Regions from separate parts of the Streptomyces sp. NPDC052040 genome, predicted to be linked through region 2. Evidence: riboswitches for the same ligand, from Rfam matches in the RefSeq annotation. Region 2 holds a riboswitch; each other region holds the start of a gene.
The links. Region 2 has a riboswitch for cyclic di-AMP ahead of ACIHAA_RS00560 (M23 family metallopeptidase). Riboswitches for the same ligand answer to the same signal wherever they lie in the genome.

Region 1 (2,254 bases), on a different contig from region 2:
GCCGATCTGCTCGATCACCGCGAGGACGGCCTTCTCGACGCCCTTGCCCTGGTAGCGGCCCGGGTCGCCGTCACGCAGCTCGATGGCCTCGAAGGCACCGGTGGAGGCGCCGGACGGGACGGCGGCACGACCCGTGCTGCCGTCGTCGAGGCCGACCTCGACCTCGACCGTGGGGTTGCCTCGGGAGTCCAGGATTTCCCGGGCTACGACGACGTCGATGGACGGCACGAGCATCTCCTTCTTGGATGTGACGCTGGAAGTGCGGGGCTGTGTGCCTTACGGCTGTGCCTTGCGACTAGAGCCTAACCGCCCCGGGGCATCGGCCAGCCGACCGACCGTCCCGTGGACAGGGTGACGGTACACATTGTTCCCGCGGTGAACAAAGAGGGGTGGCCGGGAGGGCGGGCGGACAAAGCCGGGAGGGCGGGCGGACAAAAAGGCCCCGCCCCGGCGCGCACGGGGGAACGCGCACCGGAGCGGGGAGCATGGGGACGGGGGCGCTGCGCCCCTGGCCTCCCCCGTGCCGGGGTCGGGGCACGGGGAGGGGGCGGGCCGGCCGCCGGGCAGCCGTTACTTCAGGTGCAGCTGCTGGCCCGGGTAGATGAGGTCGGCGTTGTCGACGATGTCCTTGTTCAGCTGGAACAGCTTCTGCCAGCCGCCCTGGACGTGGTGCTTCTCGGCGATCGTGCTGAGAGTGTCGCCCGTGACCACCTTGTACTCGCCGTCGCCCTTCTTGACCTTCTCGCCGGTCGGGGTGGTGACGGTCTTCTGCGGGGCCGGACGCTGCTCGGAGCGGTTGGCGGCCTGCGGCTCGGTCGAGCGGGTGGTGGTGCTCTTGGTGGAGTCCTGGGCACCGGCGGAACCGTTGGAGCCGCTGGAGCTGCCGGAGGAGGCCGGGGCGCCGTCGTAGGGGGCGCTGGACAGGCCCGTGCCGCAGACCGGCCAGGCACCCTTGCCCTGGCCCGCGAGGACCTTCTCGGCGACGGAGATCTGCTCCGACTTGGAGGCCAGGTCGGCCCGCGCGGCGTAGGCGCTGCCACCGTAGGCGGCCCAGGTCGAGTTGGTGAACTGGAGGCCGCCGTAGAAACCGTTGCCGGTGTTGATGGACCAGTTGCCGCCGGACTCGCACTGGGCGACGGCGTCCCACTGGGAGGAGGTGGCGGCGGAGGCGCTGCCGGCCGCCATCAGCGGGGCGGCGACGGCGGCACCGGTGACACCGGCGAGCGTGATGGCGCGGACGGCCTTGGACGGGCGACGGTGCTTGCCCTTACCGGAACACAGCATGGTTGATCCCCTCACCGACGCCTGCGAGGTGAGCTGTCGGGTTCGGGCCGGTTGAGTTGCCCGGCCGCACGCCCTCCCCGGGCGCGCGGCTCCACCCCTAGCCACACCCGGTCAACTCCCGGGCGCGGCACCTACCTTGGGTCCCCCGCTCCTGCCTACGGCGCTTGACGCGACGACTGTTCCCGTACGGCCGCTGGCAGGATTCGGCGTTGCGACCGTCGGGGCCCGCTGTGGCGAGCGATCACGACCGTAAGCAGTCGAAGCGCCGAATTTCAAAGACGATCAGGGCTTGTGAGACTCATATCTCACTCTCGCCAATTCGGACATTAAGCGCGAAGTAGGACGAGAAGCAGGGGGCGAAGTGGGGTCAATCAGGCGGGAGTTCAGGAGGCGTCCGCAGACGGCCCACCCGCGACCGCAAGGCTCTGACCGGGAAGGATGAGGTTCGGATCGGTGCCGACCGTCTCCTTGTTCGCGTCGTAGAGGGCGGCCCACCCGCCCTTGAGGTCAAGGGAGTCGGCGATCGCGGAGAGATTGTCACCGGGGCGGACCGTGTACGAGCCGTCGGCGGTCTCGCGCCCCTCGGTGGTGCCGCGCGAGGCGTGACGGCCGGCGGGGTCACCCTCGGCACCCTCGTCGCCAGTGCCGCCACGGTGGCGTCCCGCCCCGGCGCTTCCGTCCGCATCATCGCCCGAAGATGCCACGTTCTGCCCGACCTTGTCCGACTCGTCGCTCTTGGTGGCGGTCGAGGGGGTGGTGCCGGGGCTCTTGGATCCGCTCGGGTCGGTGGCGCCACCGGTTCCGTTGGCGGCCGGGCCGGTGGTCGTACCCGAGGGGGAGGAGGACGGCGCGGAGGAGGACGAGGACGGCGTGGAGGACGGCGTGGAGGACGCGGTGCCCGAGGCGGAGGACTCCGGCGCGTGCGGCGCGGAAGGCGAGCCGGACGGGGAGGGGGACGACTGGGATGACT
Region 2 (2,254 bases):
GCGGCGCTGGGCGGCCCGCGCGGCCCCCAGCGGCTCCAGCAGCAGCCGCATCTCCAGCAGGTCGGCGGCCTCCTGCTCGGTGGGCTCCGCGACACAGGCGCCCGCATGCCTGCGGGTGACGACGAAGCCCTGGGCCTCCAGGGTGCGCAGGGCCTCGCGGACGGGGACGCGGGAGACGCCGTAGCGGCGGGCGAGCAGTTCCTCGGTGAGCCGGCTGCCGCGCTCGTGGACGCCCGCGACGATGTCGTCACGGATCGCCGTGCACACCGAGTGCGCCGGAATACGCATGACCGACCACCGCCTTAATACCCGTGAAACGCCGTCGACGACATGTGCCCCGTCGACCCTATTGCAGCGGGCCGGAATTTCCGACGCCGGGCCGGAATCCATGGATATTTTTTGGACAGACAGCAGTTCGAAACGACGACGGCCCCGGCACAGGGGCCGGGGCCGTCGGGGGCCGGGTGCGCCGCGCGGCGGCCGGTCGGTCAGACGTTCACGCCGTGCGACCTGAGGTAGGCGACCGGGTCGATGTCGGAGCCGTACTCCTGGCCGGTGCGCGCCTCGAAGTGGAGGTGCGGGCCGGTGGTGTTGCCGGTGGCCCCGGAGAGGCCGATCTGCCGGCCAGGGGTGACGGTCTCACCGACGCTGACGCCGATGGACGACAGATGGGCGTACTGGGTGTAGGTGCCGTCGTGCATCCGGATGACGATCTGGTTGCCGTATGCACCGCCCCAGCCGGTCTCGACGACGGTGCCCGCGCCGACCGCGTGGACGGACGTGCCGCTCGCGGCGTGGAAGTCGATGCCGGTGTGGGCGCCGGAGGACCACAGGGAACCGCCGGTCTTGTAGCCGGTGGAGACATAGGAGTGGGCGACCGGCACCACGAACGCGTTCAGGCGCTTGCGCTCGGCCTCGCGGGCGGCGCGCTCCTTGGCCGCGCGCTCCGCGCGGGCCTTCTCGGCAGCCCGGCGCGCGGCCTCCTTCTGCTCGGCGGCCTGCTTCTGGGCGGCGGCCTGGGCGTCGATCTTCGCCGCGACCGAGTCGCCGAGGGTGACGGCCTGGACGAGTCCGGTCTCCTCGGCGGCGGGCCCGGCGGCGTGGGCGGGGGCGGCCAGGACGCCGAGGGCGCCGGTGGTGGTGAGCGCCGCGGCCCCCACGGCGTTGGCGGTGGTGCGCCGCATGCGGCCCGGACGACGGTGCTTCCCGGTGGCGCAGATGAACGCCATGAAGTGGCTGGTCCTTTCCTTCCCTCTCGCCTACCGGGTTAGCTGACGGGTTCGGAGCAGGAAGGTCTCCTACGGGCTGCTGCCCGATTCACCCCAGGGACTGCTTGGGCGGGTCCCCGGCTCCCCTGGCTCGCGCCGTACGGGGACTCGGCGATGACTGTCCGGTGCCGCGGGCGCGGCGCACTGCCGGACGGACAGCCCACAAGACGCTAGAAGGACTCCCTTTCCGCCACCAAAACGATCAGGAGGTTTGTAGCGCATCCCACAGGCCAGAGAGGCGGCCTCTATGGCAATCCGGACAAAACACCGGGCGGGAGGGCCCCGGTGACCGGGGAGGTCACCGGGGCCGTTCTCAGCCGTGCCACCGCGGGCGCGTCCGAGGGGCCGCTACTCGGCCCGGACCACGCGCACTTCACCGATGCCGAGGGCCGAGACCGGCTCCTCGATCTGCGCGGCGTCGCCCACCAGGACGGTCACCAGGCGGTCCACCGGGAAGGCGTTCACCACGGCGGCCGTGGCCTCCACCGTGCCCGTGTCGGCGAGCCTCTGATACAGCGTCGCCTGGTAGTCGTCCGGCAGATGCTGGTCGACCTGGTCGGCGAGGCTGCTCGCGACGGCCGCCGCGGTCTCGAACTTGAGCGGCGCCACACCCACCAGGTTCTGCACGGCGACATCGCGCTCGGCGTCCGTCAGCCCCTCCGCGGCGAGGGTGCGCAGCACCTTCCAGAGGTCGTCGAGCGCCGGGCCGGTGTTCGGCGTGTCGACGGAGCCGCTGATGGCCAGCATCGCGGCGCCGGTGCCGTCGGGCGCGGACAGCAGCACCTGGCCGAACGCCCGTACGCCGTAGGTGTATCCCTTCTCCTCGCGCAGCACCCGGTCCAGGCGGGAGGTGAGGGTGCCGCCCAGGCAGTAGGTGCCGAGCACCTGGGCGGGCCAGACCCGGTCGTGGCGGTCCGCGCCGACCCGGCCGATCAGCAGCTGCGTCTGCACGGCTCCCGGCCGGTCCACGATGATCACGCGGCCGG
Region 3 (2,254 bases), on a different contig from region 2:
GCGCACCAGATGCTGGGCCGCCTCCGTGATGAAGGGGACCTCGCTCTTGGTGGCTTCGAGCAACCCTTCCTCGACAGCGGCCAGTCCGGCCTGGACATCGGCCTCCAGAGCCTGGTCCCGCACGCTCAGCCCGAACGGCCCGACGACGGTCACGTGGGGTCTCCTGTCTGCTGACGTCTGCTGACGATCACGGTCGGTCTCAAGGACGGTCACTCGGTCGATGACGCCGCCCGTCGACACGGCTTATCGCGTTTGTCGATCTGTCGTCGCCCTCACTCAAGTCAGCGTATCCGGTCACGTTTCGATCACCGCTAGCGCCCACTGTTCCAGGCCGGGTGGTATCGGATCACGAACGGTATGTTCTTGATCATCTGATACGACCAGACATCCCCTGACATAGCCCATACCCACCCCCTGCGGGCACATGGAGGCCGACGCCCGGATTGCGAGCGGCGCCGGACGCCACCACCACCCCCACGACTGCCCGTCCGGACCCTCCGCACACACGGCCGAAGGTGCGCCCGCCGCCCGGGAAATCACCTTGCCTTCTGTCCGTTTTATCCGTATATGCCACTTACGCGAGTAAGTCCAGCATCAACCCCCGGCGACGGCAGTGACATAGCTCACGTGCGCGACATGGGGGCCATCGCGGCGATGCCATCAACTCCCGCTTTGCTAACGGCAACTTGAGCTTTGCTCAACAAACTGGATCATCGGCCCTATTCCCGCACTTCAAGGTCGATTCGGAAGGACTGTGACTTCAGGGCTTGTTCCCGACATGTGCTGTCGCATACCTTCCCATCGATCCGAGCGGAACGCCGAATCCTGCCGCCGCTCGAGAACCCACCGACCCCGACGGCAGGAGCGGGGGACCCAGGTAAGCCGCCGGTCCGGACACACACGGAACGGCTTGGGGTGAAGCCGCGGCCTCGGCAACGAGGACATGGCCGGGCACCTTTCCGCCCGAACCCGACAGCTCACCTCGCAGGCGCCGGAGAGGAATACGACATGTCCGCTTTCGCACTGCCCGCACGCCGCCGGGACCGTGGCTCCAAGGCCACCCGTCTCACCCGTGCCCTCGCCATCGCGGGGACGGGTGCCGCCGTTCTCGCCATGCCGGTCCTCGGAGCCACCAGCGCTTCCGCCGCACCCGGCGCACCGGCGGCGGCCCCTGCCGCCACCACGTCCACCGTCAGCACCGTGAAGACCCAGGGCACCACCCTCGACAGCTGGATACGCCAGTCGCTCGAGGTCATGGCCCAGCACGGGATCCCCGGTACGTACAACGGCATCTACCGCAATGTGATGCGCGAGTCGTCCGGCAACCCCAGGGCCATCAACCTCTGGGACTCCAACGCCCGCGCGGGCATCCCGTCGAAGGGCCTGCTCCAGGTCATCGACCCGACCTTCGCCACGTACCACGTGCCCGGCACGTCGTACGACCCCTACGACCCGGTGGCCAACATCACCGCCGCGTGCAACTACGCCGCCCACCGGTACGGCTCGATCGACAACGTCAACAGCGCGTACTAGTAGCTCCGCCAGTACTCCGCTGGCACCCCGCTAGTAGTCCCGGCAGTGTCCGACGGACCGCCGGCCGACGCGCTCGGCCGGCGGTCCGTCGTAGCCCTCGCGGCCCTCGCGGCCCTCGCGGCCGAAGAGCCTTTCGAGGACGACGGCGATACCGTCGTCCTCGTTGGACAGGGTGATCTCGTCCGCCACGGCCTTGAGTTCGAGGTGGGCATTGGCCATCGCCACCCCGTACGCGGCCCAGTCGAACATCGGCACATCGTTCGGCATGTCGCCGAAGGCGATGGTGTCCAGCGGGCCGAGGCCCAAGTGGTCGGCGGCCAGGGCGAGCCCCGTCGCCTTGGTGATGCCGCACGGCTGGAGCTCGACCGTGCCGGGCCCGGACATGGTGACCGTCGCGAGGGAACCGACCGCGGCCCGCGCCGCCGTGGCCAACTCGTCGTCCGACAGGGCGTGATGGCGCAGCAGCACCTTGCTGATCGGCTCGCACCACAGGTCGTCGCGCCGCTCGACCCGTACCGCGGGCAGGGTGGGGTGCGGCATCCGGTAACCGGGCTCGATCAGGGTGAGCCCGTCCACTCCGTCCTGGTCCACGGCCGCGTACACCTGCCCCACCTCGGCCTCGATCTTGCCGAGCGCCGTCTCCGCCAACTCCCGGTCCAGGGTGATGGAGAACAGCAGCCGGTTCGCACCGGCGTCGTACACCTGCGCGCCCTGCCCGCAC

Region 1: another riboswitch for cyclic di-AMP. It lies ahead of ACIHAA_RS21840 (transglycosylase family protein); the one in region 2 lies ahead of ACIHAA_RS00560 (M23 family metallopeptidase).
Region 3: another riboswitch for cyclic di-AMP. It lies ahead of ACIHAA_RS26755 (transglycosylase SLT domain-containing protein); the one in region 2 lies ahead of ACIHAA_RS00560 (M23 family metallopeptidase).

The regions. Positions count from the first base shown of each region.
Region 1 covers NZ_JBIUBV010000011.1:63,809-66,062, forward strand. The annotation lists gene eno (phosphopyruvate hydratase) at 1-234, opposite strand, end outside; gene ACIHAA_RS21840 (transglycosylase family protein) at 571-1,284, opposite strand; cyclic di-AMP (ydaO/yuaA leader) riboswitch at 1,288-1,457, opposite strand; gene ACIHAA_RS21845 (transglycosylase family protein) at 1,668-2,254, opposite strand, start outside.
Region 2 covers NZ_JBIUBV010000001.1:129,977-132,230, reverse strand. The annotation lists gene ACIHAA_RS00565 (GntR family transcriptional regulator) at 1-288, opposite strand, end outside; gene ACIHAA_RS00560 (M23 family metallopeptidase) at 489-1,229, opposite strand; cyclic di-AMP (ydaO/yuaA leader) riboswitch at 1,242-1,392, opposite strand; gene ACIHAA_RS00555 (M16 family metallopeptidase) at 1,617-2,254, opposite strand, start outside.
Region 3 covers NZ_JBIUBV010000017.1:37,629-39,882, forward strand. The annotation lists gene ACIHAA_RS26750 (polyprenyl synthetase family protein) at 1-153, opposite strand, end outside; cyclic di-AMP (ydaO/yuaA leader) riboswitch at 835-1,004, shown strand; gene ACIHAA_RS26755 (transglycosylase SLT domain-containing protein) at 1,009-1,533, shown strand; gene ACIHAA_RS26760 (HAD family hydrolase) at 1,564-2,254, opposite strand, start outside.